Regions from separate parts of the Pseudobutyrivibrio sp. UC1225 genome, predicted to be linked through region 3. Evidence: predicted binding sites of a transcription regulator. Region 3 holds the regulator's gene; each other region holds the start of a gene.
The links. The regulator NrdR, encoded in region 3, represses ribonucleotide reductase genes. The targets are predictions, from matches to a motif close to CACAANATNTTGTG.
Positions count from the first base shown of each region.

Region 1: the regulator NrdR is predicted to act here: its motif matches at 4,289-4,302, upstream of BMZ41_RS08225 (ribonucleoside triphosphate reductase).
Region 2: the regulator NrdR is predicted to act here: its motif matches at 3,154-3,167, upstream of nrdD (anaerobic ribonucleoside-triphosphate reductase).

Region 1 covers NZ_FOVQ01000005.1:96,358-106,496, reverse strand. Annotated here, with positions in the region: gene BMZ41_RS08230 (Ig-like domain-containing protein) at 1-1,381, opposite strand, end outside; gene BMZ41_RS08225 (ribonucleoside triphosphate reductase) at 1,632-4,019, opposite strand; gene BMZ41_RS08220 (tetratricopeptide repeat protein) at 4,321-5,274, opposite strand; gene BMZ41_RS08215 (HlyC/CorC family transporter) at 5,451-6,725, shown strand; gene BMZ41_RS08210 (hypothetical protein) at 6,688-7,398, opposite strand; gene BMZ41_RS08205 (peptidylprolyl isomerase) at 7,510-8,031, opposite strand; gene BMZ41_RS08200 (Mrp/NBP35 family ATP-binding protein) at 8,147-9,010, opposite strand; gene BMZ41_RS08195 (threonine/serine exporter family protein) at 9,461-10,139, shown strand, end outside.
Region 2 covers NZ_FOVQ01000001.1:234,512-244,650, forward strand. Annotated here, with positions in the region: gene dut (dUTP diphosphatase) at 1-406, opposite strand, end outside; gene nrdG (anaerobic ribonucleoside-triphosphate reductase activating protein) at 428-919, opposite strand; gene nrdD (anaerobic ribonucleoside-triphosphate reductase) at 948-3,071, opposite strand; gene BMZ41_RS01170 (lactate utilization protein) at 3,256-3,885, opposite strand; gene BMZ41_RS01175 (MBL fold metallo-hydrolase) at 3,904-4,722, opposite strand; gene BMZ41_RS01180 (acyltransferase family protein) at 4,795-5,784, shown strand; gene BMZ41_RS01185 (hypothetical protein) at 5,791-6,684, opposite strand; gene BMZ41_RS01190 (flavodoxin domain-containing protein) at 6,719-7,255, opposite strand; gene BMZ41_RS01195 (metallophosphoesterase) at 7,427-8,497, shown strand; gene BMZ41_RS01200 (glycoside hydrolase family 32 protein) at 8,564-9,955, opposite strand; gene BMZ41_RS01205 (PTS sucrose transporter subunit IIABC) at 9,970-10,139, opposite strand, start outside.
Region 3 covers NZ_FOVQ01000002.1:221,482-231,620, reverse strand. Annotated here, with positions in the region: gene BMZ41_RS03955 (family 43 glycosylhydrolase) at 1-1,971, opposite strand, end outside; gene BMZ41_RS03950 (hypothetical protein) at 2,214-2,522, opposite strand; gene nrdR (transcriptional regulator NrdR) at 2,623-3,075, opposite strand; gene nifJ (pyruvate:ferredoxin (flavodoxin) oxidoreductase) at 3,207-6,740, opposite strand; gene guaB (IMP dehydrogenase) at 7,098-8,555, shown strand; gene BMZ41_RS03930 (methyl-accepting chemotaxis protein) at 9,205-10,139, opposite strand, start outside.

The DNA of each region.
Region 1 (10,139 bases), on a different contig from region 3:
CAGGATTAGTAATCTGCTTTGTTGTACCACCCTTATAAGAAACAAATAAGTTTTTCTCACCATGAAGGTGCTTTGAATACCAAGTACCTTCTACATAATTAGAACCATCTCCGCTTACAATTGATTTAGTAAGTTTATCAACCTGCTTTGCTGGATCACCATATGTCATATAGTAATTAAGCTCTTCAGTAGCAGTTTTAAGATTATCCTTATCTCTTCCATCAAATGTGCTTTCAGCGGCAATGTATGTGATGTAGAATGGCTCTTCATTAGTGTTAATATCTTCTGAACGCAACTGATATGTTGCAACACCCTTATCATAAGACTGCATCTCTAAACGTTTTGTTTTACCATTATTTCTGCAGTTATAATCAGTGTATGCTGCGTATACAGTTAAGTATCTCTGAACCTCTTCTTTTGAAAGTGTGTTAAATACTTCGCACTTAACTTCAAAATCTACAACAATCTTCTCATCGAATGTTGTAACTCCGTCTTTTACATTTTTAGCATTAGCTGCTGGTGTTACCTTTACATTTGAGATAACAACATCATGTGATCTCTGGTCGTTGATATTTGTGCAACCCTGATCCTGATGTGAACAGTGTCTAAGGTTCTTATTATCCTCAAGGCCTACCCACTCACAATCTTCCTCATGATGGAACTCTCTTCCACAATCAGAGCACTTTTCGTGTACTGTGTGGTTTGTATCAGATTTGCGCTCATAGCGAACTACTACTGGTGTACAATCAACTGTCTTTTCATTAAGAACTCTTCCACATTCTGTACACTTGTTATATACAACGTGCTGCTTATCGTCAGCCTTCTTGTAGTGATTCTTTTCGTCTGATGTACACTTTACAGATTTGCCTGAAGAAACATATTCTCCACAATCCTCACACAAATAGCAAACAATGTGCTGTCCATCATTATCAGGATCTACGTCATAACAAACCTTTTCCTCATTAAGTTTCTCATGCTCGCAATCTTGTTTGCCAAATCCACCAAAGTTTATCTCAAACTTTGATTCTGAAATAAGATCTGCTAAATCAAACTCTTCTTCCTCATCAGAGAGATCTAAAGAAACTGTTCTCTCAGATGAATCTGAATCTGTATTTTCTTCTGTTGTAGTATTACTGTTGTTGTCTTCTGTGATGTCTGTACCAGAAACGGTATTGTTAAGATTATTGCTAGAATTACTTGATGATGTACTACTTAAACTATCTGTATTACCTGTTTCGCTTACTACTTCTTCTTGTGAAGGCTCGCCTTCACTGACCGTATCGGCGTATACGGCGGTGTTACTAAATAACAATGCCGAAAGCATCGTCAACGCCACTAGCCGTCTTAACGTGGCGATTTTGAAGTGCCTTTTCAATATCATTTTCCCTTTCTCAATACTTCGTGACAAATTATACGAAAAGCTCAATTGTGTGTCATTTCCGCATATAGGACATACTTTTTTCACAAATTTATCACAAATGATAATTTATCATGATTATCTAAGAGGGTCAATCCGACTTTCTTGCCAAAAAACGTGTTTTATTGCCATGAGTTTTCTACATAAGAATCACACAAAAAAGGAGATGTAGCATTATAGCCACATCTCCTGTGTATTATCTCGATTTTATTGACTAATTTTCATCAACATACTTCTGAATGTTGCTTGCATTAGCATATCTCTTAACGTCATCTCCGTTAACAACTACAAGTGTAGGTGCCTGCATAACGCCATACTTCTTTGTAAGATCCTGTTGCTCTTCAGCATCTACAAGGATGTACTCCTCGTCCTCAAGAATCTCCTTTGCACGTGCACAGTTTGGACATGTCTTTGTAGTGAAGAGATACTTAACACCTGTCTTTGGCTCCTCTGATACAATCTCAAGATTAACCTTAGGCATTTCCTTTGCTACGCGCTCCTGATACTGCTCTCCTGCACGACGGCATACAGAACCTGCGATATCGTAAAGCTTACGATTCTTGAACTCCTGTGTCTTACCTTCGTTCCAGTTCTGTACTGGACGGTAGTAGCCTGTGATACGGCTGTATACCTCTGCTGGCTTTCCGCAGTGTGGGCATGTGTAGTGCTCGCCAGAGATGTAGCCATGCTCCTTACATACTGAGTATGTAGGTGACAAGGTGTAATAAGGTAATCTGTAGTTCTCAGCAATCTTGCGAACAAGGTTTGCTGCTGACTCCCATGTAGGAAGCTTCTCGCCAAGGAAAGCGTGGAATACAGTACCTGATGTATAAAGCGTCTGAAGCTCATCCTGAACCTCAAGAGCATCAAAGATATCTGATGTATATTCTACTGGCATGTGTGAGCTATTTGTGTAGAATGGTGTATCGCCTTCCTTACCAGCTGTGATGATATCAGGGAACTGCTCACGGTCATGCTTTGCAAAACGGTATGTAGTAGACTCTGCTGGAGTAGCCTCGAGATTGTAAAGGTCTCCGTACATCTCCTGATAATCAGAGAGACGCTCACGCATGTGATTAAGAACATCCTTTGCAAACTGCTGTGTCTTCTTGCTAGTCATATCTGCACGAAGCCAGTTAGCATTAAGACCTACTTCATTCATACCGATAAGACCGATTGTAGAAAAGTGATTGTTAAATGTACCAAGGTATCTCTTTGTGTAAGGATATAATCCCTCATCAAGAAGCTTTGTGATAACACCACGCTTAATCTTAAGTGAACGAGCGCTGATGTCCATAAGCTTATCAAGGCGAGCATAGAAATCTGCCTCATCCTTTGCCTGATATGCAATACGAGGAAGGTTGATAGTAACAACGCCTACAGAACCGGTGCTCTCGCCTGAACCGAAGAATCCACCTGACTTCTTGCGAAGCTCACGAAGATCAAGGCGAAGACGGCAGCACATAGAACGAACATCGCTTGGCTCCATATCTGAATTAATATAGTTGCTGAAGTATGGTGTACCGTACTTAGCTGTCATTTCAAATAAGAGACGATTGTTCTCTGTATCTGACCAATCAAAATCACGAGTAATAGAATATGTAGGAATAGGATACTGGAAACCACGTCCATTAGCATCGCCCTCAATCATAATCTCGAGGAAGGCTTTGTTAACCATATCCATTTCCTTCTTGCAGTCCTTATATTTGAAGTCCTGCTCCTTGCCTCCAACGATAGCTGGAAGCTCTGCAAGGTCGTTTGGTACTGTCCAATCTAAAGTGATGTTTGAGAATGGAGCCTGTGTACCCCAACGTGAAGGTGTGTTTACACCATATATAAATGCCTCAAGGCACTTCTTAACTTCTTCATATGAAAGATTATCAGTCTTAACAAATGGCGCAAGGTATGTATCAAATGAAGAGAAAGCCTGAGCTCCTGCCCATTCATTCTGCATAATACCAAGGAAGTTTACCATCTGATTGCAAAGTACTGAAAGGTGCTTTGCTGGTGCTGATGTAATCTTTCCTGTGATGCCGCCAAGGCCTTCCTGAATAAGCTGCTTTAAGGACCAGCCTGCACAGTAGCCTGTAAGCATAGAAAGATCGTGAATGTGGATATCTGCGCTACGGTGAGCATTAGCGATTTCCTCATCGTAAATCTCTGAAAGCCAGTAATTAGCTGTGATAGCACCAGAGTTAGATAAAATGAGACCACCTACAGAATATGTAACTGTAGAGTTCTCTTTTACACGCCAGTCTTCTACCTTAACATAGCTGTCCACAACGTTCTTGTAATCGAGAACGGTAGACTTCATGTTACGCATCTTTTCGCGCTGCTTTCTATATAGAATGTAAGCCTTTGCAACGTCAGTATATCCAGTCTGCTCTAATACGTTCTCAACAGAGTCCTGGATATCCTCAACAGAAATCTTGCCAGATTTGATTTTACTCTGGAAATCTGCTGAAACACGAAGTGATAGTAAGCCAATTATATCGTCGTTGTATTCCTTCCCAGTAGCCTCAAATGCCTTTGCGATGGCATCATTAATCTTGCCTAAATTAAATTCTGCAATTTCCCCATCTCTTTTTACAACTTCAAACAATTCTTCTCACCAATATTCCTTTCTCATATTAAAATCTCCCCTAAAAGGACTCCCCAATGAACCTGTCCGATGTCCTAACTAAAGCGTTCTTCCAAGGTTTTCTCGACTGATTATAGTTTACAAAATATAGGGTGGTGGGTCAATGATTAAACCCATATATAGTGTTTTTCGTCATAATTACCTAAAATTGATTTTGAGTTTTGATAATTTTCTAAGTAGAATCACGATTCAACACACACAATATTTAGTATTTAAACACAAAAAAGACACACCACATATTGTAGTGCGTCTTTTCAGAAAATTACCTGGTTTGTAAGAACACTAACTCTTTTGCTGCCTCCTCATCGTTAGGATAAGACTCAAGATATTGTGTTATAACCTCTTTTGCTTCATCAAATCTGTATAGCTTTTCAAGGGCTGCTGCCTTGCCTTTCATGAGCTGAGGCATATTGCCGATGGAATCGAGACTCAACCCAGCGTCATAATACCCCAGCGCATTATCATAATTGCCACTGGATAATTCAATATCTCCAAGTGTACCCAGAGCATCGCTTGTTACCTGATCGGATTCTGCATATTCTTCCAAAAGATCCTGGGCTGAAACATAATCCCCAGTGTCCTGATAAATCTTGGCAAGATAAAGCTTTGCATCTATTACATCCTTCTCGATGGCTTCCTTCAGAAGCTTCTCCGCCTCTGCGGTCTGACCCAGCATGTAATAAATTCTACCCTTAAAGTATTTTGCTTCAGGAGATTTATCTGTAACCTCCAAAGCATTGTTCAAATAGGCAAGTCCCTGATTTGTATATCCCAAAGCATTAAGGTTTTCATAAATCTCTATGTAAAGTAAGTAGTTCTTCTCATCTATGGCTACTGCAGCATCATAATCTTTTATAGACTGACCAATCTCTCCCTCGCTGGCATATATGCTGCCCCTTAAGAAATATGGCTTATAGTTTTTCTCATCATATTTAATAAGGTATGAATATGTAGTGGCTGCATCCTCAAACTGTCCATTCTTAAACTGGGCTGCTGCCTTAAAATAATCTACATCCAGCTCCAGGTCTGTCACCTTTCCAATGGAACAACCCAAGGCCTCATCAAAAAGTGCAATGGCATCTTCATATCTACCCTCATCCATGGCTGCTATGCCCTGGTCTCTAAGCTCAATCTCTTTTTGATTGTACCTACTGCATCCAGCAAAACCGACTGTTGCAGCTATAGCTAATGCTAATATAAGCAGTTTTTTCTTCATAAACTCTTCTTCTCTCTTAAAAATCTAATAATAACTTTAAAGCAATTTAAGAGAAAATACTATACTAAATATGCATTAAATTCAGTTCATGTAAATTTCCCCACTTCTATCCTTATGTGTTATAATATGTCGCAAATAGAGATATTATCTTTGTGTTTTAAGGAGGATTTTTACATTTGGATGTTCACTTGTTAATTAAGTTGATAATTCTTTTTATTCTTTTGGGCTTGTCTGGGTTCTTTTCATCAGCAGAAACAGCTCTGACAACTGTAAATAAAATTAAGATTAAGACCATGGCTGATGATGGAGACAAAAAAGCTTCTAGAGTGTTAAACGTTATTAACCGTCCCAAAAAGATGCTTTCTGCTATCCTTATTGGGAATAATATAGTTAATCTGTCAGCGTCATCACTTGCTACCACTCTTGCAATTCAGATTTTTGGTAACTATGGTGCTGGAATTGCCACAGGAATTCTTACTCTATTGATATTAATTTTTGGTGAGATTACTCCTAAGTCTCTGGCTACATTAAATTCCACTAAGCTGAGCCTCAGATATGCACCTGCAGTAGGCGGTCTCATGTGGATACTCACTCCTGTGATTGCCATCGTTAATTTCCTTGCAGGTCTTTTTATCCGGCTCTTTGGCATTGACCCAGATTTCAAGGATGAGACCATCACTGAAGAAGAAATCCGTACCATGGTAGATGTAAGCCATGAAAGTGGCGCCATTGAACAGGATGAGCGCACCATGATTCACAAGGTGTTTGATTTCTCAGATGCATGTGCCAAGGAGGTTATGATTCCTCGAATCGACATGACAATGGTGGATGCTGATATCACTTATGATGAGCTGATGGCCGTATTCAAAGAGGATATGTATACACGTATTCCTGTCTGCGAGCCAGATACCGATAAGGTTCTGGGTATCATCAACATGAAGGATTTTCTTGGGGTTGGCCCTTCAGATAACTTCTCTGTAAGAGATTATCTGAGAGATACCTACTTCACCTATGAAATGAAAAACGTATCAGACCTCTTCGATGAAATGCGTGAAGAATCCGCTTCACTTTCTATCGTATTAGATGAATACGGCGAGCTTTCTGGCATGATTACACTTGAAGATTTGCTGGAGGAAATCGTAGGCGAAATCCGTGATGAATATGATGAAGATGAGGAAGATCCTCTTGTTAGAATCAGCGACAGAGAATATCAGGTGCTGGGCTCTATGAATCTAGAAGATTTATGCCAGCTGATTCCACTGGGCTTTACAAGTGATGATTACGATACCATCGGCGGCTACATAGTAGGTGCTTTCGACCATTTCCCTAATGTGGGTGAGACCTATGTTTCCGAGGATGGCACCATCATCCGTGTGCTTGCAGTAGAAAAAAAGCGAATCACAAAGCTTCGCATCAAGCTACCTGCCCAAGCCACCCAGACACAACAGTAAATATATTGATTATGAGACCCATTCCACTTGCCAGATGATACAGTCCCTGTATTCCTCTGGATGGCGATTGGGTCTTTTCATTTTCAAGAATAATAAAGAAAACCACACCAAGGGTGTTTACAATTGCAAATATCCACAAACTCAAATCCGTTCTCAACCAGCTATATAGATGATAATTCACCAGCATGAAAGCGCAAATCTCAAGAGTACCTCTAATCTTTCTTTGTCTCCTTAGACGCAGTGTCTCCTGATAATCTTCCTCCCACTGGTCTGTCAAATCAATGAAATATTGAATAATATCATCTGGAATCGAAGGCAGTGGTCTGCTTCTGTTTTGCGCTTCCCTTTTTATCAGAAACCCATGCAGAATCTTCATTGGATCACACCCGATTTTTCTATTAATATAATCCAGACCTTTGACATTTGGCATATTCATTGCCCTAAGCATAATTTTTCTCATTGGCTCATTACCAACAAAGAAATAGTATAGCTCCTTAATGATTTCTCCCGAGGTTTTACCGCTTTGAGCCATTAATATAAACTGCCTTAAATAAATCATCTTAACTGAATGCTTTCTTTTTTCTTTAAGACTTCCCATAAGAGCAAAAACAATAGCCAACACTCCAGCTACCGCCCATACCGTGCAGCATAAAAAAATAGTATTAAATTTCATATTTCTCCTGTGAAACACAGTCGAATGACTTATAGAATATAAAACGAAAAAAACGACACGCCAAAAGCGTGCCGTTATAATACCATGATATTTTATAAATTGCAAATAGAATTATACTGTCTCTGGCTCTGGATACTCAACACCGAAAGTCTCAACTGTAACCTTCTTCATCTTCTGCTCCTCTGTTGGGCGATCTGACCAATCTGTAGGAACCTCTGCAATCTTATTAACAACATCCATACCCTCGATAACCTTACCGAATGCAGCGTACTCGCCATCAAGATGTGGGCTTGTCTTGTGCATGATGAAGAACTGGCTTCCTGCTGAATCAGGAATCATTGTACGTGCCATTGAAAGAACACCTGGCTCGTGCTTAAGGTCATTCTTGAAACCATTATTTGAGAACTCACCCTTGATAGAGTAGCCTGGGCCACCCATTCCTGTTCCGTCTGGATCTCCACCCTGAAGCATAAAGCCATTGATAACTCTGTGGAAGATTACACCATCATAGAAGTTGTGGTTGATAAGGCTGATAAAGTTATTAACTGTGTTTGGAGCGATCTCAGGATAAAGCTCAGCTTTCATGATATCGCCATTTTCCATCTCAATTGTAACTACTGGATTCTGTGCCATTTTTCTCTCTCCTTTAATCCGCTGGTCACGGCTACAAGCCTTAGTATTTCTCCGCTCATCTAACACGATTCGCTTGAGAAATCTAAGAGCTTGTTTCCTACCAGCTCATCTAAATTTATAAATTCTCTAATATCTCTTTCGCACTAACGAGGTACTCGTTTTCTACGTCAAAGATACGACCTGCATCAGCTGCTGTAGCAAATGCTCTATCCATTGGAAGCTTTCCAATAACTGGGATATTAAGACCAGCAGCAACCTCATCGATATGACTCTCACCGAAGATTTCAATCTTCTTTCCGCAGTCTGGACACTTGATGTAAGAGTAATTCTCTACAAGACCAAGAACTGGGATATGCATCATATCAGCCATGTTGTAAGCCTTCTTTACAATCATCTGTACAAGCTCCTGTGGGCTTGTAACGATAACGATACCGTCTACTGGAAGTGACTGGAAGCAAGTAAGTGGAACATCACCTGTTCCTGGTGGCATATCTACGAAGAGATAATCAAGCTCGCCCCATGCTACGTCTGTCCAGAACTGCTTTACAACACCTGCGATAACAGGACCTCTCCATACTACTGGAGACTCCTCATCATCAAGGATAAGGTTTACTGACATAATCTTTGTGCCATCCTCAGCAATCTCAGGAAGCATCTCGCCCTCTGCGCTTGCTGCTGCAGGACCATGAACACCAAACATCTTTGGAATAGATGGACCTGTGATATCGGCATCAAGGATACCTACCTTATAGCCAGCACGTGCCATAACACCTGCAAGTGATGATGTGATGAGTGACTTACCAACGCCACCCTTACCTGAAACTACACCGATTACATGCTTAATATTTGAATTAGCATTTGGTGCCTCAAGAAAAGCTGTATTTCTAACTCCAGCCTTTGCTGCCTCTGCTGATGGGCATCCTTCACAGGAGCCACGTGAGCAGCTGCTTGCTGAAGAACATGAACTATTCTCTGCCATTATTAGACCTCCTACTTTGTATTACTTATTATATATTTACATATCTTATATGAAAAATATCCGCAGAATAGTATAACATAATCGTTTTCTTTTTTGAGTATATTTCTTAATACATCTCTTATATTAATTTACAAAAAGTCGGATTTTTATACCGTTGATTTATGTATCAACTTAAATATTCAGTTATCCACATTATCCACAATTATGTTTTCTGAATTGAGGATAAGTTCAATCATGTGTGCAAATAAGTGTTAAATATCTGAATCTTCTGTCTCCTGAATCTAGAAACCACAAGGTCTCAGCAATCTTTTCAACCCAAGTGAGTCATAAATCAACGAACAAATTTTTCCCACAAAGTTATCCACAATCGTTAAATTTATCCACCGGTGTTGAAAAAAAAACAAATTTCATACATAATCATTTTGAGAAATAATTTCTAAGGGAGACACTATGACAGATACACAAAAAGTCTTATCCTTTGCTGTTGAATTAGGAGATATTCTCCTGCGAAATGGCGCAGAGGTTTACAGGGTAGAGGACAGTGTCCTTGCCATTTTAAATTCATATGATATTACTGACTGTGACGTTTACGTTCTCAGTAATGGAATTTTCGCCAGTGCAGATGAGGTGACAGAGCATGCCAGCTCAATGATTCGTCATGTACCTATGTACCCTATGCACTTAGCAAGAATTGCAGCGCTTAACAGTCTTTGCAGAGAAGTTTGTGCTAAGAACATTTCTATAGAAGATGCTTGGGTAAAGCTTGCAGAATATAAAAAGCTTCCTTGCTATAATCTTCCTATCATGATACTTGCAACAGGAATCGGCTGCGGTGGCTTCGCATACCTTTTTGGAGGTACTGCATTAGACGGAGTTATCGCTACAATTGTTGGATGTCTACTTCGCATATTCCTTCATTTTGAAGCAGGAATGAACAATTCCAAAACCGTCACTAATGTTCTTGGAAGTATAGTTATTTCTGTATTGGCCTTTGCCTTTGCTTTTACAGGACTTCCTATCCATTCCGATAAGATTATCATTGGCGGAATCATGCCGCTTGTTCCTGGTATTCCACTTACAAACAGTATCAGAGACTTCATTAATAGCGATTATCTTTCAGGCTCAATAA
Region 2 (10,139 bases), on a different contig from region 3:
CTCCACGAGCTGTATCTGAAAGCTCTGATACTTCAGAAAATTCTACTGAAAGGAAAGGCACTACTACAAGCTGAGCAATCTTTTCTGCTGGTGTAATAACCCTCTCAACCTCTCCATCATTGTGAAGAGCAACCTTAACTTCTCCCCTGTAATCTGAATCAACTACACCTACACAGTTTGCAGGACGAAGACCTTCTTTTGCAGAAAGTCCGCTTCGTGCAAAAACACCGCCAAAATAACCAACTGGAATCTCCATTGCAAGTCCTGTACCAATCATCTTGGTCTCGTGTGGTGCAATCTTTACCTCCTCTGTAACGTCTGCAAACAAATCATAGCCTGCAGCATACTCTGAACCTCTCTCTGGAAGCTTTGCAGAGTCGGTAAGCTTTGTAATATTAATATTCATAAAATAATAATCTCCCTTAGTCTAATCTACATGCAAAACAATCTGATCTAGCTTTCTAGTCTGAGGAACATCAATAACCCGCTGATTGATGCTTCCACGCCATTTTGCCTGTAAATCTATCTTATCAATTTCAAACTCCCCGTCAACAAGAACATCCACATATTCCATGATTTCCAAAGACTTAATTTCCTCGTAAGTGAATCCAGTATAGAGCCAGACGGTCTTGCCGGGAAACCTCTCCCTAATTTCCCGGGCAAGCTCCGTCACTTCCTTTCGATTTCCTGGATACAATGGGTCACCTCCGCTGAATGTAATTCCGGAAATATAGTCTCTGGACAGTACTTCAAACAATTCATCTTTGGCAGCCTGATCAAATTTCAGTCCACCTTCTGGGTCCCAAGTAATAGGATTCTGACAATCCTTGCAATGATGGTCACAGCCCGAAACCCAAAGCACAGCTCTAAGACCATCGCCATTAAGCATGTCATCTTTAGTTATATTATGATAATTCATTACAATTATTCTCCAAGTCTACAAAATCTTACATAGATTTACGATCAGCGATTTCCGCCATCTTCGCCTCGTTAAGACGTGTATCTCCCTTTACACGTGAGTAAGATAAATATCCATTCATTCGGTCAATTTTTGTGAGATTCTTGCTACCGCAAACTGGGCAAACATCCATCTCAAGTTCCTCATGTCCGCAATCATCGCAATATGAAAGGGAAAGGTTAACACCCTCATAGAAGCCCTTCTGCATAGCACGACGTACAAGTGTCTTTACAGCCTCACGGTTGTAGTTAATAGGATAACGAACATACTGAATCTTCCCACCGTTTGAAAGCTCCCAGAAGCGTCCTTCTTTATCCTGCTTTTCAATAGGTGTAATATCTTCTGTAACATGGCAATGGAAGGAATTTGAAACATATTCTCTATCAGATACGTTTTCTATAATTCCATATTTATTTCTGAACTGTTTTACCTGTAGTCCGCAAAGATTCTCAGCTGGTGTACCATAGATAGCATAAAGATTGCCATCCTCCTCCTTGAACTGATTAACCTTTTCATTGATGTGCTTGAGTACCTCTAATGCAAACTCTCCATCCTCAACAAGAGATTTACCATTGTAAAGCTCCTGAAGCTCATTGAAGGCTGTAATACCAAAGGAAGCTGTAGCCGCCTTTAAAAGAGGCTTAATCTTATCATGGAAGCCTAGATGTCCACCGTAGAAACCACCCTCACAGTATGCAAGTGGATTTGTAGATGCACGCATCTCTCCAAGATAAGCATATGTACGAATGTGAAGCTTTCTAATCATCTCCAAATAATAATCAAGTACTTCGTAGAAATCCTTAGATTCCTGACGTGCCTTTGCAAGAATCATTGGAAGATGAAGTGAAACTGCACCGATATTGAAACGACCAATAAAGACTGGCTCATCTTCATCATCAGCTGGCTTCATTCCTCCCCTTTCATACCAAGGCGAAAGGAAGGCTCTACATCCCATAGGTGATATTACCTTGCCATATTTTTTATACATGCTGGCAATGTAACCCTCGCCAGTAAGAGAAAGCCAATCTGGGTACATGGTCTTTCTTGAACAATCGATACCAGCTTCGAATACGTCCTCAAGCTCACCACCAGGTCCGTGAAGATTTTCATCATAAAGGAATACAACCTTAGGGAAAAGTACCGGCTTTTTAAAGCCAGGCTTACCCTGTCCGATTGAACGAACCTTAAGGCATGCTTTTGATGCCATCTTCGCAAATACGGATGTACCAAGACCGATTGTTACTGTGATAAATGGATAATCGCCACGTGATGAAGCAACAGTATTAAACTTGTACTCCCATCCCTGGAAGCCCTGCTCCATATCGCGCTGAACCTCAGCCATGGAAACTTCTTCTGCTTTTGTCTTATCGATTCCTAAATCAAGATATTTCTTTAAATACTTGTCATAAGAAATCTGAGCATACTTTTCCAGAATCTGATCTGCCTGTGGAATAGTAAAACCACCATACTGTTGGCTGGCAGCTGAAAGAACAATATCACCTATAACATCAAAGGCAACATCAAGGCTCTTTGGCTCGTTATAGAAAATGTTACCCATCTCAAAGCCACCTTCAAGAACAGATTTAACATCAAAAAGACAACAGTTCATTGTGTCTCTTCTGGCGTTCATATCATGAATGTAAATATAGCCATCACGAATAGCCTGAACTTCTTCTGTTGTAAGGAAGAATTTCTTGTAAAGCTCACGATTAAGCTCGTTAAAAATCAATGAACGCTTGGTAGAAACAAGGGCCGAATCAGTATTTGAATTCTCCTTGTCACCGATGTACATGATGTTCTGAGACTTCTTATAAACATCATCAAGCATCTGAACGAAATCCTGCTTATAGTTGCGGTAATCGCGGTAGCTCTTTGCAACCATTGGATTAACACGCTCCAAAGCACCCTCAACAATGTTATGCATTTGCGCAATCTCAATCTTCTCAAGGCCAAGCTCCTCCACTCTCTCCTCAACAAATTGACATATAAATTTCTCCTGCTCAGGAGTAAATTTTACAAGAACGCGTGTAGCTGACTTCCCCACAGCCTCTACAACTTTTTGTACATCAAATGGCTCAAGTGCACCATCCTTTTTAACTACAAAACGATTCATACCTAACCTCCGGAAATTTATTAAAAAACTGCTAATAATTTTAGAATTTTCTGTCAATATCTAGTTGATTCAAAACAAAAACTACTAGATATTGTGTTGATGGTTTTATACTACCACCACACTATCTAGTAGTCAATAGGTTCACAAAACACAAAATAAAGTTTAACAATTCAGACACATTTCACTAAAATCCCAGATTGTCGTTAACCAGAATCACGTGAATACGGCCTTCATGACGAGAATAGCGAGTCATAAGGAACTGACAACAAATTGTATCTGGTGACTTGCAGTCCATACAAGAACCTGTCTTAGCGCAAGGAGTAGATAATCCAAAACGCTGTGCATTAATAGGTGCCGCAACATTTCTTGCCCTCTTTATGGCAGAATCTACATCTGGACACACCTTATTCATTCCAACAATGAAAATAACATGCTTTGGTCCCTGGGCAATTGCTGAGACTCTGTTTGCATTACCATCGATGTTAATCATTACTCCATCTTCTGTAATTGCATTGGCACTACTGAGGAAATAATCAGCATCGTAAGTTGAAAGCATTGCTGCTCTTTTATCCGTTGCAGCATCTCTATCGATAAAGTGATATTCACCTTCTTTTAAAGCTTCAACAAGCCCGATTTCATGAGCTGACATTGCTCCACCCATAGAAATTGAAGAACCCTCAGGAATTAGCTCTAAAGCTTTCTTTAAAGCTTCTTCTTTATTTGAAGCATAATAACCACTCATGTTTCTAGACTCTAGTCCTTTAATAACCTTCTGTGCCAGTAATTCATTTCTTTTAATAATATTAGCGTCCATTTTTATCCTCCTTCTACATCAAATATTTATTTCAAGACCAACTTTCAGTTGTTCCAGTTTGTCTCCCAGTTCACTTTTTAATATTCCATAAGCCCTGTTTTTGGTGCAGTGGCCTGTGCATATATATTCAATATTCTTTTCCTTAAAAGTATTTGCTACTGACAGGATTTCCTCTTCACTCTTATTAAATAGATGTAAGCCACCTATATATCCGTATATACGTTTTTCAGGAAAGGTAGATTGCACTTCATTTATAATATTTTCAACTCCACCATGGGAACAAGAATTTAAAATCACAAGACCTTTTTTAGTATCTAGAACAAGACTTTGTTCATGGGCAAAGTCATCAGGAAACCATTTATGGTTTGCCTTTATAAACATTTTTTCTCTTTTTCCTATCAAAGATAATCCTTCAGACTTATGAGGGATTAGATAGACTCCCTCCATAAGTTTATAGTCTCCAGACACTTTTTCGATTCTATCAGGATAATCTCTTAGCACGTGTTTTGGGATGCCGATATAGACTCTAAAGAACTTGCGCTTATGGTAGCAATTTTCAAGAGCCTCCTCACGCAAATAGAATTTTGCCTTGGAATTATTTTTAAAGAACGAAGGCATTCCATTTCCATGATCATAATGAGCATGACTAAGAACCCCATAATCAATATCAGCCACATCAAAACCAAGGCTTTTAAGATTACTCAAATATAAATTTGAAGCCCCTGTATCTAGTAAAATTTTCTTATCAGAAAACTCTATCAAAAGAGATAACCCCCATTCTCCTTCTAGTCCCATATTTGAAATATTATCTACTATAACCGTAATTTTCGCGCCCATAACATCTCTCCGTGAAACCTTCATTTACAAATGAATAAACTATATGGTACCCTCTAATACGAGGTGAAATTAATGACTACAAAATCAAACCGTAAATCACAATTTGATATAATTCGTATTCTCGCAATACTTATGATATTTAACTACCACTTTTGTATGGAGGCTGGTGCCAGCCAGTCCTTTTTTTGCGTATATAAAAATGGTGGTTGGGGAAGTGTTGGTACCAGCATCTTTTTCCTTCTTTCTGGATATCTAATCCATATGGGAAGTAAGAATACTAATATATCTACGTATTTAAAAAAGCGATTTTTATCTATATATCCATCCCTTTGGCTTAGTTTTATCATAGTGTATTTATTGACTAGTATTAACAAAAATAATTACCTATGGGGCGGGGAGATATGGAGAATTGCTTTATCTATTCTTGGAGTAGATACTTATCTTCAGTACTACTACGTTCCAACCTACTCATGTGTTGGTGAATGGTTCACCGCCATGATTATATTCTTATATATAGCTTATTTGCTACTTCGTATTCTTATAAAAAAATATCCTGTGATTTCATCAATCGTAATTGCGATTCTGTACTTTACCGAATGTATACGAGGAATACAGCCAACTGTTCCAGCCGATGCAAGTATTTTTACAGGTATTATGCTTTTCTGGATTGGAATGATGTTCCAGGAATATCCAACAATACTAAAGCCTGTTTGGTGGAAAATAATTTCTGCCATTGCAGTTATTCTTTTAGTATTGTTTGTAAAGCTACCATTCATAGGGAACGTTCTTCCATGGAAAAATCTTCTTGGAATAGCAATTTTTTATGTTTTATATGTGTTATTTTCTTCAATAAAATACAGTGAAACAACTGCTAAAGTATTGAAATTCTTCAGTTCATTATCTTTCGCTTTTTATTTGGTGCATCATTTTGTTATGCTTCAAATTATTGAAAGATATGGCATCGTTAATATCGTATTTACGTATATCATGGCTTTGATTATTACAATATTAACAGCATCTGCTGTTACAAATATCACAAATAAAATACGTTATAAAAGGTAGCACCTATTAAAATAAATCCAGCATGCTATCCAAATATATTTCTTCTCTGACTTTTAGTTGATATTCTGGTTTAGTCATGTAGTATAACAAAAATTCAAGTATAACTGCACTACCCAAGCCTCTGCCTTCAATTTTAAAATTCGAGAATCCGCTAGGCATATAGATATTTAATATATCCTCTTTTCCAATGAATCCCGGATTGTTCATGGCATCAGAAAATCTATAACCATTAGATGCAGTAGGTGAAACACATATGTGATCCTCACAGGCTTCACCAAGACTTTTTCTACTAACATTTTCATAGCAGTTTTTTCTATCATAACAGTTGAACCAACAACATTCATTACACAAGAATTCCACTTTATCTTTTTGTTCCTGTGTCAATGAATTAAGGCTGTCAAATTCTCTATTAAGTCTAAAATCTGGAACTACAAAAGAATACTCTTTGCAATTTAATTCATTCTTAAACTCTTCGAAATCAGTAATAACCTTTGTTGTGCTTGAAACAAAATAATAGTTTGTATAATTATTCTTTATGTAATTAAGCAGTAAATCCGAATATACGATAATGCCATTTTGCTTTGTTCCATTATTCTCAAATAACTTACATAACAAGTTGCACTTTCTATCTGTAAGATGTTCCTCTTTTAAAAGAGAATTGCTAAAGGTCAATCGTGATGAAATATCAAATTTTTTCATAAGTGAAGCTACTGCTTCTGGACTTTCATCCCCAAAACCAACACGTCCACCTCCCCAAATACAATCATCAGGGGCACCATAGATAGAACCAATTTCGCACCAATCATAAAAATATTCTCTATGATTATAAAAAAGAGGAAGAAAGACTTTATAAAGTTCATAAAACTCAAACAACCCCGGAAGGTGATAATAACATTTCAAAATCTCTCTACCTCTATTCAATCATAATATTTTTCTAGGAAACACAACTTGTATTAATAGCCTCAATAAGTGGTTTAATATAAGATTTGTCAGTCCAGTCATGTTTATCGGTACCAGCTTCCATCAAAGCTTTTTCCCAAACCTCATAATCCTTTGGATCTTTCTTTGCTACAGACTTTTGAAGCATTTTACAAAGATTTCTATCCATAAAGGACATATTATCCATATCCCATCCTCCACGGAAATAGAAAAACGGAAGCATCTTCAAATAATCCTTCATATTATGATCAAAGATGAAGCTAATAGCACCTTCTTCAATAGGTGATGCACCATCGCAGAAGACATATAACTGCTTATCCTTGAGTGCATCAATATGCTTCTTTAGAAAAGACAATCCTGCAATTCCCTGAGCATAAAGACCTCCACCAAAAACTACTGTATCATACTCTTTTATATCTTCAATCTTTGCATGCTTAACATCAATACAATCAAAGCCTGTCTCTTCCGCAATCCACTGAGCATATCGCTTTGTAGCACCATACTTTGACTTATAAATTACTACACCTTTCATAACTTTATCCTCCAACCTTTCCCAATTAAGCTACAAATTTATGTCACTGTTTAATATTCTACCTTATTTTGAAAATAAATCTATAGGAAATAGTCTTCTCAATAAATAATTTGACACATTTTAATAGTATTATAGTGGCTAGGTATTTTTAGCTTTTGAGGTGAAAGATATATGATTTGGTTAATAATGTTTGTAGGTGCTGCCTTAGGAGCAATTCTAGGCTCCATCTACATGATTAATTCAATAGCAAAATTTTCATTTATAAAAAACAAGCTGGTTGCTTTTATTATTATCGCAGCATTATTTCTCTTGTTTTTCTTCACGTTAGGATGGATTAATGCTCTTACAATAAGCATTTATACTACGCTATTCTTCCTGATTTTTGGAATACTAGTTAAAATACTAAAGCTAAAATATAACCTGCCGACTTCAATTCATTGGCAGGGATGGCTAGCTATATTTACTTCTATCCTGTATCTTGGAACAGGCTACTATCTTTGCGTTTCTGTTGTGGAGAAAGACTATAATCTATCTACTACTAAAAATATTGAGCCTATAACAGTCGCTATGATTGCAGATTCTCATATTGGCACCATCTTTGATGGCGATGGCTTTGCCAAACACTTAAAGACTATAGAGAATCAAAATCCGGATATTCTTTTAATAGCTGGAGATTTTGTAGATGATGGCACAAAAAGGCTTGATATGGAAAAAGCTTGCAAGGCTTTAGGTGAAATGAACCTTAAATACGGAGTCTGGTATTCCTATGGCAATCACGATGAAGGCTATTTTAATCATAGAGATTTTTCTGCAGAAGATTTAGAAAAAAGTCTATTAGAAAATGGAATTCACATATTAGCAGACCAGTATGAGCTTATAGATAATAACTTTTATCTTGTTGGAAGGTTAGATAAAAATGTTAATGGAGATATCAGAAAGACAATTGCTGATTTACTTCTAGACATCCCCGATGATAAATACATAATTGTTATGGATCATGAACCAAATGATTATAATGCAGAATCCAACTCTAAAGCAGATTTAGTTGTCTCGGGACATACTCATGGAGGCCAGATGATTCCAATACGTCATATTGGAGTGCTTGTTGGTGCCAATGATTTCACCTACGGATATACGAATATTAACAATACTGATTTTATCGTTACCTCTGGTATATCGGATTGGGCTCTAAAATTTAAGACTGGTGTTAGGTCTGAATACGTAATAATAAATATAAAATAAGAGATGGGAATATTTTTCCCATCTCTTTTACATGTCATCCTAGACCTACTAAAATAGATTGATAAACTATCTTTGTACTACATTAAAAGCATTAAGACTATAGGCTTCTATATTATCAATGCTTCCGTCTATAGTAATTGAATTCTTGGCATCCTTAGGCTTAAAACATTTTGTAGTGAAGGTATAAAGACCATCATTAATAAAGATTTCTATACTACATGTATCTACATAAATCTTCATGTTTTCTATTTTCTCACCGTCAGCTAACTTAAGCTTTCTGCTAGTTCTATTGCTTCCTAGCATCTCATCACTAAATGAGAATACCAAGTCATTTGTAAGCTTATTGTATTTAACATCAAAACCTTTGTTAAACTGAATAGAAAAATCGTCCAGTCCAAACTCTGATAGATTTAATTCATATGAATCAACGTCAGCAATGTTTTTGATATCAATTTTTTCTTCTCTTAAATCCATGATTTCAGCAACAGGCTGCTGAAGCAATTTCCCGGAATTGCTATCATAGACTAATTCCCTTGGCAATGACAACATATGCTGCCATCCATCATCTATTGAAATATCATGACCATATTCCGCATCAGGCATACCCATCCAGGCAATTAGGATGGTTCTTTTCTTTTCGTCTACATATGTCTGTGGAGCGTAAAAATCAAAACCATAATCCCATTCTGTAAATTCGCCTAAGCCCTTGCCATCAGCCAATAAATCCTTTTTTGCATTAAAATAACCAGCCTGGTAAATATTTTGGAAAGAATACTCTTTCGCCTCCAAGCCCTGAGGAGATACTGACAAGAACTGTTTGCCATCTACATAAAATAAGTCAGGACATTCCCACATATAACCAAATTTTTCAAACTCTATAAAATGACTAAATTTCCAATTAATCTTATCCTTGGATTTAAATAAAATAACGCATCCTTCATCACTCTTTTTTCTTGCCCCAAGAGTCATGTAGTAATAGTCATCCTGATACCAAACCTTAGGGTCTCGAACATGAAGAGTAAGATTATCTGGATAATCCTCACTTCTCAGTAATACTCTTTTTTCGCTAGCATCTATTCCGTCCTCGCTAGTTACTAAAATGGTATTACTCTCTCTTCCTTCAAGGATATAGTCATAATCTCCTGGATGCTTAACGTTACCTGTGTAATAAATATACATTTTATTATCTTCCACGTAAGCGCATCCTGAATAAACACCACTTGCATCCTCAGGCCTATCAGGCTTCATGAATACTCCTGTGAACTCATAATTAATGAAATCCTTTGTGGAGTAATGCCCCCAGTCCTTTTCACCGCCCTTAGGATCATCTGGTGAATACTGGAAAAATATGTGATGTACACCATCAAGCTGGCAAAGACCATTAGGGTCATTAAGCCAGCCTGAAATAGGAAAAAGATGAAATCTAGGAGTTAAATACTTTTTTTCTTTTATACTCATCTAATAAACACCTTTTATTTTGTTACTTTTAAAACCTTCTCACTGAAATCAGTGTTACCTGTCTTGATTGTACTAACCTCAGCAAACTTCTGTGTGTTAGAAACAATAACTGGTGTAACAAGTGGGTAACCAGCCTTTGTAATAGCATCCATATCAAATGTTACAAGAGTCTGTCCACAAGCAA
Region 3 (10,139 bases):
ACGCTCCATATATACGGTTGAAGCTGTCAGCTTTGTTCCATCTGGAAGAGTTCCGCCTCCCTCGTTCTTAGAGATTCTGTAAAGATATCCATCATTTCCACTTACTATAGTTGTATCGATTGTGGATACTGTCTTTCTATCAATCCAAACCTTTGGCTCAGTAAAGGTGTTGAAATCTCTCGTCTTGCTATAGTAGATTCTCTGAAGTCCGTAGTTATCTGCTGTAGTCTTAGATGCCCAGAAAACTACATACTCTCCAGTAATCTCATCGTAATAAGCCTCTGGTGCCCATGTACAGCCTGCCTCAATGGTATCTGTAAGAGTAACCATTCGCTGATTGCCCCAGTGGATAAGATCCTTTGACTCCCATACCATGATTGCCTGGCTTCCAGACTTCTGAGCTCTTGTCCAGTCACCGTTGCGTCCAATACTAAGGTCTGTTGCAATAAGGTAGAACTTATCACCCTCATGGCTTCTCATAACAAATGGGTCTCTTAACCCCTTCTCGCCCTTTGTAGATGTAAGTACATCCTTGCCATCGTTTAGCTCGCTGTAATTAAGACCATCATTAGAAACAGCGAAGAAAATATTCTCGCCTTTTACTGTATTTCCTGTGAAGTATGCAAAAAGGTAATCTGTAGTCTTTTCCTGCTTCTTCTTAGCCTTAACAGTAACCTCAAATTCCTTTTCCTTCTCTTCACCATCCTTGGATACAGTAGCTGTAAGAATTACCTTTGTATCCTCAGACTGTCTTGTAACTACGCCTGCTGGTGTAGATGCGTAATCATCATTCTTTGTAGCCTTATCTGTGATTACATCTGTGTCGCTCGACTTCCATGTAATCTTTGAACCATATTTTCCTTCTGAAGGAAGAGTGATGTTTCCTCTTACATCATCAGCCTGGAAAATCTCAAGAGCATCATAATCTGCCTGAAGCTCATCCTCTACTACCTCTGGCTCCTCAGGCTTTTCTGCAATCTTCTCCTCAAACTGTGAGAATAAATCAGCAACCTCTGAGGCATTCATTGCACCTTCGTAAATACGATAGTCATCGATATAACCGCCGAAGTATTCACCACCATCCCAATTAGCTTTACCAATCTGGAGTATACTGTTATCCTTCAGCATTTTTGACATATCTGTGTCGAAGCTGTAATCATGCTTTGCTTCTTTTAGTTTTCCGTTTTCATATACTGCTGTATAGTCCTTTCCAAGAACCACAACAATATGATCCCATTCTTTCTTAATTCCATTTACAGAAAGCTGACCTGGGCGATCATTGTTATTTGAATTGTATCTTTCAACAGTAATATTGTTGCCTACATCAAGGACTCCAAGATACTTTTCACTTCTGTACACCTGGCTATTTTTATTTGGAGCCGCAAAGAATGTCCAACTTTTTCCACTTTTATCTGCCTGTCTTAGGTAAGAAATTGTAATTTCATTTTCCCCGGTTAACAGGCTGTCGCCATTGCTTTTCTCTACTTCAAGATAAGCATTCTCCCCATTGAAGTATGCTGCATTCTTAACAAGCTCAGTATCTGCCACCTTTACACCGTGGTTTACTGCCTTTGCTCCCGCTCCCTCAAAGCCTGACTCTTCATTGTCGAAATCAAAGGATGCAATAAGCTTGATTTCATCATCCTTATCTTCTTCAGAGTCTTCCTGCTTCTTCAGCTCTTTTTCATCTGACACTTCCTCAGATTCAGTTTCAGATTCTTCAGTCTCCTCGACCTCTGCTACATCTGTCTCTACTACATCTGTCTCTTCCGTCACTTCTGTCTCGTCTACTTCATCTTCAACCTTTGAATCAGCTTCCACCTTCTCCTCAACTAATTCATCGGTTTCGTCACGAGTCTCGGCTACAGTTTCCTCTGCATTTACAACCATGCCTATATCACTACCAATAGTTGTAATGGCCATAGCCGAGCAAAGAGCAACAGACATAACTTTGCTCTTAACCCCTTTCATACATGTCCTCCATTCTCTTCATATTTTTTAGGGATGAGTTGGGTGTAAATCTCATCCCCTTATTTATTCTCATAGAAAATGGTAAAGTCAAACCTAGATTAAGTAAATAGAATTTCTTTCACAGTTTCTTCACATATATCAAAAATTTTTCCCACTTGACATTTGCCCCTAATAAAAACGACTAAAAAAAGTGCAAAAAAAGACTCAGGCTTTTGTTTTAGCCTGAGTCTGATGAATCCAGATTATAATGTGAAGTTTTCTAATCCCTTGTCATCAGCCTTTGCAACCTCTGTATTGGTCTTTACCAAATACTGATAACGATGGATTGCTGTATCCTTTTCCATATCGCCGACTGCCTTAGCGATATTCTTTGCTGCAACCTTACCTGCCTCACTAATTGAAAGAGAAGCAGCTATGTCTCTGTCATTGCCAGCTACCTGAATTCCTTCTTCAACTTTGCTATCAGCAGCTGAAGAAATCATTCCTGATACAGCCTTATTTATATTCTTTTCATAAAACCCATCTGATGGGCGAATTCCCGAAATATTCATATAACATCTCCGTATTTATCTTTGTACCCTATATATCGGATGCAAGGATGAATACTTAACTCCCTTTTGCACTCTTCCCCAAAGGGGGCCGCTTGGTGCATTATTTATCTAATACGCGCTTTAACTCATCCATGAAGGTATTAACATCCTTGAACTCGCGGTATACCGATGCAAATCTAACGTATGCAACTGGATCCACATTCTCAAGATGCTCCATAACGATTTCACCGATGCGTGTACTAGGAATCTCCTTTTCCTCAAGAGAGAAAATCTCTGTCTCGATTTCGTCTACCACCTTAGAAATCTGTGTTGCAGAAACTGGACGCTTTCTACATGCAATAAGAACGCCTTTCTCGACCTTTGCTCTGTCGTATGGCTCTCTATTGTTATCCTTCTTGATAACAATAAGTGGAATAGTCTCTACCTTTTCATATGTAGTGAATCTCTTTCCACACTCTGGGCAAGAACGACGACGTCTAATACTTGTATTGTCATCTGCAGGTCTCGAATCAATAACGCTAGTGTCTTGGCTTCCGCAAAATGGGCACTTCATTGCTTTTCCTCCAAATATTGAAATTTTCGTACCACAATATCTAGTAATATTTTAGCAAAGTGACCACAAGAACGCAACAGAAAAAGCCCCATGCTTTAAAGCATGGGGCTTTGATTTAAGCTATCTAAATCTTATGAATAAAGATCTACTAACTTCTTAAGGTGAGCGTAACGCTCCTTAGCTGTCTCCTCGTTGAGAGCGAAGAGTCTATCAGCACGCTCTGGGAATGCCTTTGTAAGACGAGCATAACGTGTCTCGTTCTTGAGGAAGTCCTGATACTTGCTGTAGTCACCTTCCTTAGAAGTAAGAGTGAATGGATTCTTTCCTTCCTTCTTAAGGTCTGGGTTGAATGAGAAGAGGTTCCAGTAACCAGCCTCTACAGCCTTCTTCATCTCATCCTGGCAGTGGTTCATACCACCCTTAACACCGTGAAGCTCACATGGAGCGTATCCGATGATAAGTGAAGGACCGTTGTAAGCTTCTGCCTCAGCAAGAACCTTAACAGCCTGTGCCATATTTGCACCAAGTGCGATCTGAGCTACATATACATAACCGTAAGACATAGCGATCTCAGAAAGAGACTTCTTAGACATCTCCTTACCTGATGCAGCGAACTGGCAAACCTCACCGATGTTAGAAGCCTTAGAAGCCTGTCCACCAGTGTTAGAGTACATCTCTGTATCGAATACCATAACGTTAACGTTCTCACCAGAAGCAAGTACGTGATCAAGACCGCCGAATCCGATATCGTATGCCCAACCGTCACCACCGAAGATCCATACAGACTTCTTAGCGAGGTAATCCTTAAGAGCAAGTGCTGCCTTAGCGTCCTCAGAACCGTTCTTTGTAAGCTCTGCTACGAGTACGTCTGTTGCTGCACTGTTCTCACGTGTAGAGTTCATTGTCTCCTCGAACTTAGCAAATGCAGCCTTAAGCTCTGCAGAACCAGCCTCAGCTGCCTTCTTAGCAGACTCGATAGCGCGATCGCGGAGGTACTTCTGTCCAACTTCCATACCTAAACCGTGCTGTGCGTTATCCTCGAAGAGTGAGTTACACCATGCTGGACCCTTCTTAGAATCCTTGTTAACTGTGAATGGTGATGTAGCTGCAGGACCACCCCAAATTGAAGAACATCCTGTAGCGTTTGAAATATACATATGCTCACCGAAGAGCTGTGTAATAAGTCTTGCGTATGAAGTCTCTGCACAACCTGCACATGATCCTGAGAACTCAAGGAGTGGCTGATTGAACTGAGAACCCTTAACTGTAAGGTCAGAACCTGCTGCTTCCTTACGTCCAACGTTAGCAACTAAGTAGTTGAATACTGGCTGCTCGTCTGCCTCGTCTGCCTGTGGAACCATTGTGATAGCACCAACTGGACAAACTGTTGTACACTCGCCGCATCCCATACAATCAAGTGGAGATACTGACATTGTGTACTTGTACTCTGAAGCCTTTGGCTTTGTATCAGCAAGCTTAATGTTTGCTGGAGCTGCCTTAACCTCATCCTCTGAAAGCATGTAAGGACGGATTGTAGCGTGTGAACATACGAATGCACACTGGTTACACTGGATACACTTCTCTGGATCCCATGTAGGAACTGTTACAGCTGTACCACGCTTCTCGTAAGCAGCAGCACCAAGCTCGAACTGTCCGTTTGGATTTCCTGAGAATGCAGATACTGGAAGTGAATCTCCATCCATCTTAGAGATAGGCTCAAGGAGATCCTTAACCATCTTAACAACCTCTGGACGACCCTCAAGTGCTGGCTTAGCAGGATCAGCTGCTGGGTTCTTCCATGAATCTGGAACGTTAACCTTGTGTACAGCGTCAACACCAGCGTCGATAGCGTTGTAGTTCATGTTTACAACATCGTCACCCTTCTTACCGTATGACTTCTTAGCAGCCTGCTTCATGTAATCAACAGCCTCATCGATAGGCATTACATCAGCGAGCTTGAAGAATGCTGACTGAAGGATTGTGTTTGTTCTCTTACCCATACCAATCTCGATAGCCTTATCGATAGCATTGATTGTGTAGAGCTGGATGTTGTTATCAGCGATGTACTTCTTTGCCTCAGCGTTGAGCTTCTGCTCGAGCTCTTCGTCTGACCACTGGCAGTTGATCATGAATACTCCGCCTGGCTTAACGTCCTGAACCATCTTCATGCCCTGTGTAACGTAAGCTGGGTTGTGGCAAGCAACAAAGTCAGCCTGATTGATATAGTATGGAGACTTGATTGGGTTGTCACCAAATCTAAGGTGAGAAATAGTAACACCACCAGTCTTCTTTGAATCATACTGGAAGTATGCCTGGATAAACTTATCTGTGTGATCACCGATGATCTTTGTAGAGTTCTTGTTAGCACCTACAGTACCATCACCACCAAGACCCCAGAACTTGCACTCCTTTGTACCAGGAGCTGAAGTGATAGGAGCTGGCTTAACCTCTGGAAGTGAAAGGTTAGTAACATCGTCAACGATACCGATTGTGAAACGGCTCTTAGGAGCGTCCTTCTCTAACTCCTTGTATACAGCGAATACTGATGAAGGAGGAGTATCCTTAGAACCAAGACCGTATCTACCACCGCAGATAACGATGTCGTTAAGACCTGCTTCACGAAGTGTTGTAGCAACATCAAGGTAAAGAGGATCTGCAAGAGCACCTGGCTCCTTTGTTCTGTCAAGGATAGCGATCTTCTTAACTGTCTTAGGAAGTGCCTCAACGAATGCCTTTGAAGACCATGGTCTGTAAAGACGAACCTTAAGTACACCAACCTTCTCGCCGTGTGCGTTGAGGTAATCAATAACCTCTTCTGCAACGTCGTTGATAGAACCCATAGCAACGATGACTCTATCAGCATCAGCAGCACCATAGTAGTTGAAAAGCTTATAATCTGTACCAAGCTTAGCATTTACCTTGTCCATGTACTTCTGAACAACTGCTGGGAAGTTATCATAGTATGTATTGCATGCTTCTCTGTGCTGGAAGAAAACGTCACCGTTCTCATGAGAACCACGCATTGTAGGATGCTCTGGATTAAGTGCACGAGCACGGAACTCGTTGATAGCATCCATGTTAACCATCTCTTTAAGATCTGCATAATCCCACTTCTCGATCTTCTGGATTTCGTGTGATGTACGGAAACCATCGAAGAAGTTAAGTACAGGTACCTTACCCTCGATAGCTGCAAGGTGAGCTACTGGAGCAAGATCCATAACTTCCTGTGGATTTGTCTCGCATAACATAGCGAAACCTGTCTGACGACAAGCGTATACATCTGAGTGATCACCAAAGATGTTAAGTGACTGTGTAGCAACTGTACGAGCTGATACATCGAATACACAAGGAAGCTGCTCAGCAGCGATCTTGTACATATTAGGGATCATAAGAAGAAGACCCTGTGAAGCTGTGAATGTAGTTGTGAGTGCACCTGCACCAAGTGAACCGTGAACGGCACCTGCAGCACCTGCCTCAGACTCCATCTCTACAACCTTTACCTGATTTCCAAAAATATTCTCAAGGCCTGCTGCTGACCACTGGTCAACGAAATCGGCCATTGGGCTGGATGGTGTGATAGGGTAAATAGCAGCAACATCTGTAAACGCATAAGCAACGTGTGCTGCAGCCTGGTTACCATCCATAGACTGTTTTGCTCTTGGCATTTCTAAATCCTCCTTATTATATAGAGACATTTTTATAGTTACTGGGACGAACTAAATTTCTGCAACGAATGATTGACAAAAACAAACCGGCGCTCATCCCCATAATGTCGTGATTATATGATAGAACTATTGATAAAATTATTCAATAAGACAAAATCGATTTTCTGTTTATTTTGGGGTACAAAATTGTTAAATATCTTTGGTTTATCAATTATGTGTCAATTATTTTCATTAACTGTTTATTGTGCTTTCAAAAAAACGCAAAATAAATCAAAATCTCTCATTGACACTGTCAGTTTTGTAACCTATAATCTATAAAAATTTAATTCGTAGTTAAAGAAAGAGAGGTTCCCCCCTATGGCATCGATTATCGGTGATGGTATTACTTTCGACGACGTCTTACTGGTTCCACAGTATTCGGAAGTTACCCCAAATCTTATTGATCTTCACACAAATCTTACAAAGAAAATTAAGTTAAATATTCCTATGATGAGTGCCGCTATGGACACTGTTACAGAGTCACGCATGGCTATCGCTATGGCTCGTCAGGGTGGTATTGGTATCATCCACAAGAACATGTCTATCGAGCAGCAGGCAGAAGAGGTTGATAAAGTAAAGCGTTCTGAGAACGGTGTTATTACTGACCCATTCTTCTTAGGACCTGACAACACACTTGCAGAAGCTAATGAGCTTATGGGCAAGTTCAGAATTTCTGGTGTACCTATCACAAAGGAAGACGGCACACTTATCGGTATCATCACTAATCGTGACCTCAAATTCGAAACAGATTTCACAAAGAAAATCAGCGAGTCAATGACTTCTGAAGGTCTTGTTACAGCAAAGGAAGGTATTTCCCTCGAAGAAGCAAAGGAAATCCTTGGCAAGTCTCGTAAAGAGAAACTTCCTATTGTAGATGACAACTTCAAGCTCAAGGGACTCATTACAATTAAAGATATTGAAAAGCAGATTAAGTACCCTAACGCTGCAAAGGATGACCAGGGGCGTCTTCTCTGCGGTGCTGGTGTTGGTATTACAGGAAACATGATGGAGCGTGTTCAGGCTCTTGTTGATGCTCAGGTTGACGTTATCGTTATGGATTCAGCTCACGGTCACTCAAAGAACATCATTGAGGCTGTTAAGAAGGTTAAGGCTGCTTATCCAGACCTTCAGGTAGTTGCTGGTAACATCGCTACAGGCGAGGCTACAAAGGCTCTTATCGAGGCTGGCGCTGACGCAGTTAAGGTTGGTATCGGACCTGGTTCTATCTGTACAACACGTGTTGTTGCAGGTATCGGTGTTCCACAGATTTCAGCTATCATGGATTGCTACGCTGTTGCTAAGGAATACGGTGTTCCAATCATCGCTGATGGTGGTATCAAGTACTCTGGTGATATGACAAAGGCCCTTGCTGCTGGTGGTTCAGTATGTATGATGGGTTCAATGTTCGCAGGTTGCGACGAAGCTCCTGGTTCATTCGAGCTTTTCCAGGGTCGTAAATATAAGGTATACCGTGGTATGGGATCTCTTGCAGCTATGGAGAATGGTTCTAAGGACCGTTACTTCCAGGAAGGTGCTAAGAAGCTCGTTCCAGAGGGCGTTGAAGGACGTGTTGCTTACAAGGGAAGCCTTGAAGACGTTATCTTCCAGCTCATCGGTGGTATCCGTTCAGGTATGGGTTACTGCGGTTGCCCTACTATCCCAGAGCTTCAGGAGCGCGGCAAGTTCGTAAAGATTTCCGCTGCTTCACTTAAGGAGTCACATCCACATGACATCCACATCACAAAGGAAGCTCCTAACTACTCTGTAGAAGGATAATAAGAGAAATTATTAAAAGGTCCAGCCATTTTTGGCTGGACCTCTTTTTTATTTTCAACCTGCTGTTGCCAAATCATATCTTGAAAATGGGACTGTGGCAAGGCCACAAGTCACATTCATGCATCCCGATTGACTATAAGTGCCATATGGGATGCATACTTTTTCTAACTCATGCATCCCATATAGAAATAATTATTTCTGGGATGCATTTTTTTAGCAGTTAATGCATCCCAAAATCAAATAAACATCTTCAGGATGCATTTTTCATTTAAACTAATATAATTTTTGATATTTTTTCTATAAAAATAGTTAATTTATGCATCCCAAAATTTGGAACTGTAAATTGGGATGCATTACTCTTGAAATATTTATTTTTCATGCATCCCAAAATCATGAAACTGATATATGGGATGCTTTTAAAAACTATATCTCACTATATACCCGTAATTAGACATTTTGGCGCCGCCACAATCCCAGTTTCAAGCCTGCTTGACTACCATTTATATTGCAATTGGTGCAATGTCAAGAGGGCGAAGCCCCCGAAGGGCTTGCTCTTGATATAAGACAATGCAATATAAACTGTAGTGAGCAGGCTGAAACAAAATAAAAGGTCCAGCCATAGCAGCTGGACCTTTTGAGTATTATCAATCTATTCTTCATCCGCAACGCTTGTGAAGCGCGATACCTCTTCCTGAAGACGCTGAGAAATGTCTCGGTTGTTCTCGGAGTCATCGTGGATGGTGGTGATTGACTCAAGGATTCCTGAGGTGCTTTCTGTAGCTTCGTTAACACCCTGGGTACAGTCATTGATAACCTTAGAGATATGGTCAATCTCCTCTGTCATCTCACTGATGGTTGAGTTAAGCACTACAGTATTCTCATTTACGCTATCAAGGACTGCGTTGATATCTTCAGCATCCTGATAGTACTGCTTCGCAACATCCTCGAAGCCATCGTAATCTGCAAGTACTGTCTCACTTACATAGGTAAGCATCTCGTTAGAGTTATCAGCAAGAGCCTCAACGGCTGAAATAACCTGATTACTGATTTCCTGAATAGAATTAGCTGTCTCTTTACTGTGTTCAGCAAGCTGTCTGATTTCGTCAGCAACTACTGCGAAGCCCTTACCAGCTTCACCTGCACGGGCTGCCTCGATGGAAGCATTAAGAGCAAGAAGGTTTGTCTGTGCTGCAATTGAAAGGATGTCCTCAGTAAGGGTCTGAATCTGTTCAACATTCTTACTTTCTGCAATAGAATTCTCAAGTGTATCTTTAATAGAAGAAACCATTTCATTTGTGGACGCCTTCATCTTAACTGTCTTCTCACGAATAACCGTTGCATGCTCTTTGATTTCTGATACTCGGCTTGTTCCCTCATTAACCTGGTTAGATACATTACCTACCGCAGAATTTACATCACCTGCTTCATCGTTAAGTGAAAGGAGTGTATTGTTTGCTGTTTCCATGCTGGCTGAAAGCTCTTCCATAACTGCGGATACGTTACTTACATCATCCTTGGAAGCATTTACTATACCAACAGTATTTTCAACAGAAGTGTAAATATTTCCCGACTCATCCTTTATAG